DNA from 3 places in the Mesorhizobium sp. CA4 genome. Region 1 is predicted to be linked to each of the others. Evidence: predicted binding sites of a transcription regulator. Region 1 holds the regulator's gene; each other region holds the start of a gene.

Region 1 (3,274 bases):
CCTGCGGCCATTCGAAATCGCTTTCGATGGCGATATTGTTGGCGGTGAGATGCTTGCGCCATGCGGCGATTTCATCGGCGGTTGCCGCAAAGCAGAGGTGCCCTTCGCCGGCCGTGCCGTGCGGCGGCACCTTGAGCCGAGCGTCCGGCGCCGGCGGGATCTTCGTCGCCTCGGCGTTGAAGAGAAGCAATACGCCGTCGCCGCAACGGAAGAAGACGTGCCGGCCCTCGACCTTGCCCAAGGCTTCGAGACCGATGATGTCGCGGTAGAAGGCTTCGGCGGCGTGTAGGTCTGTGACGTAGAGGGCGGATTCGAGGATTGCGGAGGGTATCACGAGGCCCCCCTCTCTGCCCTGCCGGCCATCTCCCCCGCAAGGGGGGAGATTGGCAGCTCCGCCGGCGGCATCTCAACGTTGATAGTTGGCGAAACCCAAGGTGACATCCGATCTCCCCCCTTGCGGGGGAGATGGCCGGCAGGCCAGAGGGGGGTGTGAAGGATCGCCGACCTCATCGCATTCAACGTCAGGCCACCGCCATCTGCTGCAGGCTCACCAGCCGCGAAATACCCTTCTTCGCCAACCCCATCAGCGCCGCGAACTGCTCCTCGGAAAACGGCTCGCCCTCCGCCGTGCCCTGGATCTCGACGATGCCGCCCTTGCCGGTCATGACGAAATTGGCATCGGTGCCCGCCGAGGAATCCTCGAGGTAATCGAGGTCGATGACCGGCTGGCCGTCATGGATGCCGCAGGAGATCGCCGCCACATGGTCCTTCAGCACCTTGGCGACGCTCACCATCTGGCGCGCTTCCATCCAGCGCAGGCAATCATAGAGCGCCACCCAGCCGCCGGTGATCGAGGCCGTGCGGGTGCCGCCATCGGCCTGGATCACGTCGCAGTCGACGGTGATCTGCTGTTCGCCCAGCGCCTGCAGGTCGACCACGGCGCGCAGCGAACGGCCGATCAGCCGCTGGATCTCCAGCGTGCGGCCGCCCTGCTTGCCGGCCGAGGCCTCGCGCCGCATGCGCTCGCCGGTCGAGCGCGGCAGCATGCCGTATTCGGCCGTCACCCAGCCCTTGCCGGAATTGCGCATCCAGGCCGGCACCTTTTCCTCCAGGCTCGCCGTGCACAAGACATGCGTGTCGCCGAACTTCACCAGGCACGAGCCTTCGGCATGCTTGGAAACGCCGCGCTCGAAGGAGATGGCGCGCATTTCGTCGGCTTGGCGTTTGGAGGGGCGCATCGAGGCTCTTTCTGTTCTTTCCCGGATTCGTCGGCGGCTTGTAGACGCATGCGCAGCATGGCGCAAAGGAAAACGAGGTCGCAAAGGAAAACGGGCCGGGTAACCGCAAACGCGGCACCCACAACCGCGAACGCGGCACGTGACCGCGAATGCGGCACCGGGTTGCGCCGCTGTGGCTTAAGTCTATATCTTTCGGCAGGAGGTTTCTCGCCGGAATGAACAAACCAGTCGATCCGACGTCGCAGTCGCCCGGGCTTCAGTCGCCCGTACTTCAATCACTCGACATGCGCTCGCGCGATATTTTCCGGCGGATCGTCGATTCCTACCTGCGCGACGGCGAGCCGGTCGGCTCGCGCAGCCTGTCGCGCATCCTGCCCTCCTCGCTGTCGCCCGCCACCATCCGCAACGTGATGAGCGATCTCGAGCATCTGGGGCTGATCTACGCGCCGCATGTGTCCGCCGGGCGGCTGCCGACCCAGACAGGCTTGCGCTTCTTCGTCGACGCCTTCATGGAGCTCGGCGACCTTTCCGACGACGAGCGCCGCACCATCGAAGCGCAGGTGCGCGCCTCCGGCTCGGGCGCGACGCTGGAGCATATGCTGACCGAGGCCAGCCAGATGCTGTCCGGCATGTCGCGCGGCGCCGGCCTCGTGCTTGCCTCCAAGAACGAGGTGGCGCTGAAGCACATCGAATTCATCCAGCTCGAGCCCACCAAGGCGCTTGCCGTGCTGGTGTCGCAGAACGGTGACGTCGAGAACCGCGTCGTCGAGCTGCCGGCCGGCATCACCGTGTCGCAGCTGCATGAGGCGTCCAATTTCCTCAACGCCCATATTCGTGGCCGCACCCTGGCTGAGGCGCGCGTTGAGATCGCCCGCATCAAGGAGGAGACCAGGGCGGCCCTCGACACGCTGTCGCAGGATCTGGTCGAGAAGGGCCTCGCGGTCTGGGCCGGCGCTGAAAGCGGCCTGCCGGCGCGTCTCATCGTGCGCGGCCGCGCCAATCTTCTGGAAAACGTCACCGCCCAGGCCGATCTCGAATTGCTGCGTCATCTGTTCGAGGATTTGGAAACGCAGGACGGCTTGCTGCAGCTGCTCGACCTTGCCGAGGAAGGGCCGGGCGTGCGCATCTTCATCGGCTCGGAGAACAAGCTGTTTTCGCTGTCCGGCTCGTCGCTGGTCGTCGCTCCCTATCGCGACAAGGACGCCCGTGTCGTCGGCGCGCTTGGCGTCATCGGCCCGACGCGCCTGAATTACGCCCGCATCGTGCCGATGGTCGACTATACCGCACAGCTGATTTCCCGCATGCTTCGTTAGGTGTATCGATTTTCAGGTGATGGCGGCCTGCGAACGGCGGCTTCCTGTGCTTCCTGCCTTCGCCGGCCGAAGCGCTTGTGAGTGGCGCGGCAGCTAGATTAAGGCTACGGTCGGCGTAGGCCGGTGCTCACGTACTTTAAGTGCGCTCCGCTCCGGTTCTCGGAATCCACCGTTCTCGACTCGGCCTGACCTGAATCTCGACACACCTAAGATCGCCGCAGAGGAGAAAAACATGGCGCTGGAATCGTTGAAAGCCCAGATCAGCCTGCTGCTCGAGGAGATGGTCAACCAGCCCGAGGACGAGCATGAGATCCAGGAGCAGCTGCGCGAGAAGTTGCGGGAAATGCGCGCCATGGGCCTGCCCTTGCCGGCCGACCTCGTCGAATTGGAAAAGCGCCTCGACGACGATCTGGATGCCGAAGAGGTCTGAGCCCGGCGTTCCGTCAAATCACGTGCGCGAGCTTCTCTTTTCGATCGTTAGCCCAATATGTTCTGTCTCCGGGCGCCTTCGAGTGAGGCGCCCGCAGACAGGACATGTTGGCAGACGACGGAGGACAGCATGATGCGGATCGCCGGCCTTGTGGGCCTCGCGCTGGTTTTTGCCACGGCTGCCTTTGCGCAGCAGGCCGATCGGCCCTTGCTCAGCGGCGAAAAGGCCTTCGGCGACTGGAAGGCCGACCGCCCGGGCGTGCGCCGGCTGCTGAAACCCGAGGATTTGCCGAA
Region 2 (3,274 bases), on a different contig from region 1:
GCAGCGCGGATGCGCTCGCAGGAAGGCCCTCAAGCAGCGTGCTTCTCGGCTTCGATCTTCTTTGTCGTGCCTTTGAGCGTTGCGCTGTCGGCTGCGATCTCGATCCGCCGCGGTTTCATCTCTTCCGGGATTTCGCGCTTCAGATCGATCGTCAGCAGCCCATTGACCAAGCTGGCGCCAACGACCTTGACGTGGTCGGCAAGCTCGAAGCGTCGCTGGAACGCGCGGCCGGCGATACCACGATGCAGGTACTCACCCTTGTCCTCGCCGGCTTTCTGGCCCGAGACCATAAGCATGTTCTGCTCCTGGGTAATGGCCAGTTCATCCTGCGAGAATCCGGCCACCGCCATGGTTATGCGGTAGTCGTCATCCGCGGTCTTGGCGATGTCGTAGGGTGGCCAATTGTCGACGGTTTCGATCCGGCTCGCCGTTTCGAGCGCGTTCAGCATTCGATCGAAGCCTATGCTCGACCGGAACAGGGGACTGAAGTCAAACGTGGTTCTCATAGCTACATCCTCCATTGAGCAACATAGATACGAGGGGCGCCAAGGAAGCGGTGCCCCTTGACCTGCCGGTCTATCTCAAGCACCGGCATCATCGATCTGGGAATTCAACGCCGGCACGTCAAGACCCGCCCCGACGCGCCTTTAGGTCGTGAAAAACTCGGCCTCGTCATCTGCATGCAGGCAGGCAAATTATGAATTGAAGGCGGCCGTGCAACACGACCGCCTTGGGGAGCTGGTCTTCAATGGATTGCGATGATCCCGTCGACGGCCCGCCATTCCGATGCCCTGATGAGCCGATGGTGGGCGACGCGGACGGAATGCAAGGCGCCAGCCAGCTCGCGCTCCCAAAAACCCAGAAAGCCCCTCAGCGCGGGGAAATCCGGGGCAAGATCATAGTCCTGCCAGACGTAAAGCTGGAGCAGGCTCGGATGATCGGGCAGATGATAATGGATCTCGGCAGTGGTCAAGCCATAGCCATTCATCTGCAAGCGGAATTCCCTGCTGACCGCTCTCGCCATCGCCTTCGGGCCCTCACGCGCTCAGCCGGTCGACCAACTGCCGGTGGTCGTTATCGGTAGGGCCGCTGGGCGACGGGGCTAGCGCATCAAGCCGGCGCAGCGCATCCATGATGTCGTCGAAGGAGACCGGCCGCTCGGTGCCCGGCGGCTGGCGCAGCGCAGGCATCGATTCCACGGCGCAGGCGTCAGATGCCCAGGACGAAAGGATCGCCCGCTTTTCCCATATGTCGAGCGAGCCGTCTTCCAGCACATCCCGCGGATGCTGAAAATGGCTGGCCGGCGACAGCAGCCGGTCGAGCGAAAGGTCTGATATTTCGGGAGCTAGGGAAGGAATGATCGGCGAAAGCGTCTGTCGGTCCATTTCTGTCCTCCGTCTCCAAAAAACTCCTTGTTTCGGGTTCCAGTTTCTCAATGGTCCCGGCGCTGCCGGGCGCCGATAATCTTGTTCAACTCAATCGCGAATTCAAGCCTCTCCGTTATCGGAGCGGTCCAATTTACCGCATGTTTTCAGCGCGCTAGCACTCGGCGGTCGAGAGTGCCAAAAAATTTGTGGCACCCCCTTGAAAGTAGAAGAAGGCAAAACTAGCTCGACATGCGCGCGATGCCGAAAGGGTCGCGCGAGCCCCGCTCCGGTCCTGCCGGCCCGGAGCGGAGGAACCTCTCGCAATCTGTTTGTCCTGAAGGAGAACGATATGACGTTCCGTCCACTGCATGACCGCGTACTCGTGCGCCGCATCGAGGCCGAAGAGAAGACGGCCGGCGGTATCATCATTCCCGACACTGCCAAGGAAAAGCCGCAGGAAGGCGAAGTCATCGCCGTCGGCCCGGGGGCCCGCGACGAGAGCGGCAAGCTCGTGCCCCTCGACGTGAAGGTCGGCGACCGCATCCTGTTCGGCAAGTGGTCCGGCACCGAGATCAAGCTCAACGGCGAGGATCTGCTCATCATGAAGGAAAGCGATGTGATGGGCGTGATCGAGCAGGCCGCGACGCTGAAGAAAGCCGCCTGACCGGGGCTTCGATAGAACCGCAACCCAGTCAATGAAAGCTGCCTAAACAAGGAGTGATCCAATGGCTGCCAAGGAAGTCAAATTCCATTCCGACGCCCGCGAGCGCATGCTGCGCGGCGTCAACATCCTCGCCGACGCGGTGAAGGTGACGCTCGGTCCGAAGGGTCGCAACGTCGTCATCGACAAGTCGTTCGGCGCGCCGCGCATCACCAAGGACGGCGTCACCGTCGCCAAGGAGATCGAGCTCGAGGACAAGTTCGAGAACATGGGCGCCCAGATGGTCCGCGAAGTCGCTTCGAAGACCAGCGACATCGCCGGCGACGGCACCACCACTGCCACCGTGCTTGCCCAGGCGATCGTTCGCGAAGGGGCTAAGGCCGTTGCCTCGGGCATGAACCCGATGGATCTGAAACGCGGTATCGACAAGGCGGTGGATGCGATCGTCGCCGAACTCAAGGTCAATGCCCGCAAGATCACCAGCAACGACGAGATCGCACAGGTCGGCACCATCTCGGCCAATGGCGATGCCGAGATCGGCCGCTTCCTGGCCGAGGCTATGGAAAAAGTCGGCAACGAAGGCGTCATCACCGTCGAGGAAGCCAAGACGGCCGAGACCGAGCTGGAAGTCGTGGAAGGCATGCAGTTCGATCGCGGCTATCTCTCGCCCTATTTCATCACCAACCAGGACAAGATGCGCGTGGAGCTCGAAGAGCCCTATGTGCTGATCCACGAGAAGAAGCTCAGCAATCTTCAGGCCCTGCTGCCGGTGCTGGAGGCCGTGGTGCAGTCCGGCAAGCCGCTGCTGATCATCGCCGAGGATGTCGAGGGCGAGGCTCTGGCCACGCTGGTGGTCAACAAGCTGCGCGGCGGGCTGAAGGTAGCCGCCGTCAAGGCTCCGGGCTTCGGCGACCGGCGCAAGGCCATGCTGGAGGACATCGCCATCCTCACCGGCGGCACGGCCATCAGCGAGGATCTCGGCATCAAGCTGGAGAACGTCACGCTGGAGATGCTCGGCCGCGCCAAGAAGGTCGCGATCGAGAAGGAAAACACCACCATCGTCGACGGCGCCGGCAAGAAGGAGGAGATCCAGGGCCGCATCACGCAAATCAAGGCCCAGATCGAGGAGACTACCTCCGACTATGATCGCGAGAAGCTGCAGGAGCGGCTGGCCAAGCTCGCCGGCGGCGTTGCCGTGATCCGCGTCGGCGGCGCGACGGAAGTCGAGGTCAAGGAGAAGAAGGAC
Region 3 (3,274 bases), on a different contig from region 1:
CAATGTCGGCGGCGAAGCGGCGGCGCGGCGCCTGATAGAGGCCAAAACCCTGGCGCACCAGCGTGGCGGCGGTGTCGGAATTGGAGACCGTAACGCGCGACGGCAGGACGACCTCGCGGATCTTTCCATCGACGGTGAACTCCAGCGGCATCACCTGGCCGGTGCGGGACGAGACGAAGCCGATCATGATGTGCCCGGCAAGTTCGTCCAGTGAGCGCGGCAGGCCGTGGCGCTCGACATAGGCCGCGCTGGCGACCGTCGCCTCGCGCGCCATGCCGATGCGACGCGCGATCATGTCGCTGTCGGGGAGCGTGCCGGCGCGGACCACGCAGTCGACGCCCTCGCGCACTAGGTCGACGAAGCGGTCGCCCTCGCCGATATGCACGCTCAGCCCGGGATAGCGGGCGAGCAACGCCGGCAGTTCCGGGATGACCAAGGTTCGGGCCATGTTGCCGTTGATGTCGATGCTCAGCCGCCCGCGCACCTCATGCGCGCCGAAGCCGCCTTCGGCATCCTCGATGTCGGCGAGGATGCCGATGCAGCGCTCGTAGTAGGCTTCGCCGTCGAGCGTCGTGGTGACATGGCGCGTGGTGCGGCGAAGCAACTGCACGCCGAGCCGCTCTTCGAGCTGCTTGATCGCGGCGGTGGCGCTGGAGCGCGGCAGGCTAAGATCGGCGGCGGCCGCAGTGAAGCTGCGCCGTTCCACGACGCGGGTGAAGAGCCGCATGCTGTCGAACCGGTCCATCGCTGATTGTTTGCACATACTGAATAGTGTTGGCAATCCATGGCCGATTATATTGGCCGATCGGGCGAGTATATGCATCTCCATCCATACAGAAGGAGATTTCGTCGTGACTACTCGTCCTATCGCTCTCATCACCGGCGGCAGCCGCGGCCTCGGCCGCAACACCGCCATCCACCTCGCCCGCCGGGGCGTCGACGTCATCGTCACCTATCGCTCGCGCGCCGACGAGGCGCAGGCGGCAATCGCCGAGATCGAAGCTGCCGGCGGCCGCGCGGCCGCGCTTGAGCTCGACGCCGGCGCCGTTGCCAGCTTCCCGGCTTTCGTTGAAGCGTTGAAGAAGACGCTTCACGAGACTTGGCAGCGCGACCGCTTCGCCTATCTCGTCAACAATGCCGGCACCGGCCTGCGCAAGCCGATCGCCGAGACAACGGAAGAGGAATTCGACACGCTGATGAACATACACCTCAAGGGCGTGTTCTTCCTCACCCAGGCGCTGCTGCCGCTGATCAATGATGGCGGCCGCCTCATCAACATCTCGAGCGGGCTCGCCCGCTTCGCGGCTCCCGGCTCATCCGCCTATGCGATGATGAAGGGCGGCATCGAGGTGTTCACGCGCTACCTTGCCAAGGAGCTCGGCCAGCGCGGCATCACCGCCAACACCGTGGCGCCCGGCGCGATCGCCACGGACTTCAATGGCGGCCATGTGCGCGACAATGCCGAGATCAACCGCATGGTGGCCGGCGTCACCGCGCTCGGCCGCGTCGGCGTCGCCGACGATATCGGGCCGATGATCGCTTCGCTGCTCTCCGACGACAATCGCTGGGTCAACGCCCAGCGCATCGAAGTCTCGGGCGGCATGAATATCTGAGCCCCGCGTGGACAATGAGGAAGCGCGCAGCTTCCTGTCGTCCCATGAAAACCAGCAGTCAGGGCGGCTCAACGAGAGCTGGACCGCCCTAACGCATGTCGCATCAGGTCCTCGAAGCCGTCGGGCCGCCCCGAAGTTGACGGGCCTCGCCGATCCACCCCCAACCGGCGCACTCCCAACCGGGAGATCATGCGAGAAAAATTTCGCGCCGCCGCCCCATCGCGCGCGCCTTGACTCTCGCAATTCGCCAGCCTATTTCAGCGCGACGTTAGCACTCGTCTATAGTGAGTGCTAACCGATGTCCGGCGGCCTCGCCGGATGGAGGAACAGTTCTCACCGTTCTCACTCGAGGAAGACAACATGGCAAAGTCCAAGTTCCGCCCGCTTCATGACCGCGTGGTCGTTCGCCGGGTCGAATCCGAATCCAAGACCGCCGGCGGGATCATCATCCCGGATACGGCGAAGGAGAAGCCGCAGGAAGGCGAGATCATCGCCGTCGGCTCCGGCGCCCGCGACGAAAGCGGCAAGCTCGTCCCGCTGGACGTCAAGGCCGGCGACCGCATCCTGTTCGGCAAGTGGTCGGGCACTGAAGTCAAGCTCAATGGCGAAGACCTTCTGATCATGAAGGAATCCGACATCATGGGCATCATCGGCTGATCATCGGCCTCACCTGAATCTTCATCTTCGGGCTCTTCCCGAGCCCCTGCCAGGAGCTAAAACATGGCTGCAAAAGACGTAAAATTCTCCCGCGATGCCCGTGAGCGCATGCTGCGCGGTGTCAACATCCTCGCCGACGCGGTGAAGGTGACCCTCGGCCCGAAGGGCCGCAATGTCGTGATCGATAAGTCGTTCGGCGCCCCGCGCATCACCAAGGACGGCGTCACTGTCGCCAAGGAAATCGAGCTTGAGGACAAGTTCGAGAACATGGGCGCTCAGATGGTCCGCGAAGTCGCTTCGAAGACGAACGACATCGCCGGCGACGGCACCACGACCGCAACGGTTCTGGCGCAGTCGATCGTCCAGGAAGGCCACAAGGCGGTCGCCGCCGGCATGAACCCGATGGACCTCAAGCGCGGCATCGACCTCGCCGTCACCGAAGTCGTCACGGCGCTCGGCAAGGCCGCCAAGAAGATCAAGACTTCCGAGGAAGTCGCCCAGGTCGGCACGATCTCGGCCAATGGCGACGAGTCGGTCGGCAAGATGATCGCGGAAGCGATGCAGAAGGTCGGCAACGAAGGCGTCATCACCGTCGAGGAAGCCAAGACCGCCGAGACAGAGCTGGAAGTCGTCGAAGGCATGCAGTTCGACCGCGGCTACCTGTCGCCCTACTTCGTGACCAACGCCGACAAGATGGTCGCCGATCTGGAAGACGCCTACATCCTGCTGCACGAGAAGAAGCTGTCCAACCTGCAGGCCATGCTGCCGGTCCTGGAAGCCGTCGTCCAGACCTCGAAGCCGCTGCTCATCATCTCGGAAGACGTCGAAGGCGAGGCTCTGGCCACGCTGGTCGTCAACAAGCTGCGCGGTGGCCTGAAGATCGCCGCCGTCAAGGCGCCGGGCTTCGGTGACCGCCGCAAGGCCATGCTGGAAGACATCGCCATCCTCACCGGTGGCCAGGTCATCTCGGAAGACCTCGGCATCAAGCTCGAGAATGTCGGCCT

The links. The regulator HrcA, encoded in region 1, represses chaperone genes, less so after heat shock. The targets are predictions, from matches to a motif close to GTTAGCACTCNCNNNNNGNGAGTGCTAAC.
Region 2: a site for HrcA is predicted at 1,539-1,567, ahead of groES (co-chaperone GroES). Genes of this name have one in related genera too.
Region 3: a site for HrcA is predicted at 1,881-1,909, ahead of groES (co-chaperone GroES). Genes of this name have one in related genera too.

Annotation. Positions count from the first base shown of each region.
Region 1 is NZ_JAIUHK010000018.1:61,107-64,380, forward strand. Features, by position in the region: gene LB528_RS16380 (VOC family protein) at 1-334, opposite strand, end outside; gene rph (ribonuclease PH) at 522-1,238, opposite strand; gene hrcA (heat-inducible transcriptional repressor HrcA) at 1,454-2,551, shown strand; gene LB528_RS16395 (hypothetical protein) at 2,784-2,981, shown strand; gene LB528_RS16400 (PQQ-dependent sugar dehydrogenase) at 3,111-3,274, shown strand, end outside.
Region 2 is NZ_JAIUHK010000023.1:78,323-81,596, reverse strand. Features, by position in the region: gene LB528_RS19360 (Hsp20 family protein) at 30-506, opposite strand; gene LB528_RS19355 (usg protein) at 746-1,024, opposite strand; gene LB528_RS19350 (hypothetical protein) at 1,038-1,385, opposite strand; gene groES (co-chaperone GroES) at 1,717-2,031, shown strand; gene groL (chaperonin GroEL) at 2,093-3,274, shown strand, end outside.
Region 3 is NZ_JAIUHK010000005.1:155,839-159,112, forward strand. Features, by position in the region: gene LB528_RS06260 (LysR family transcriptional regulator) at 1-745, opposite strand, end outside; gene LB528_RS06265 (SDR family NAD(P)-dependent oxidoreductase) at 852-1,613, shown strand; gene groES (co-chaperone GroES) at 1,974-2,270, shown strand; gene groL (chaperonin GroEL) at 2,334-3,274, shown strand, end outside.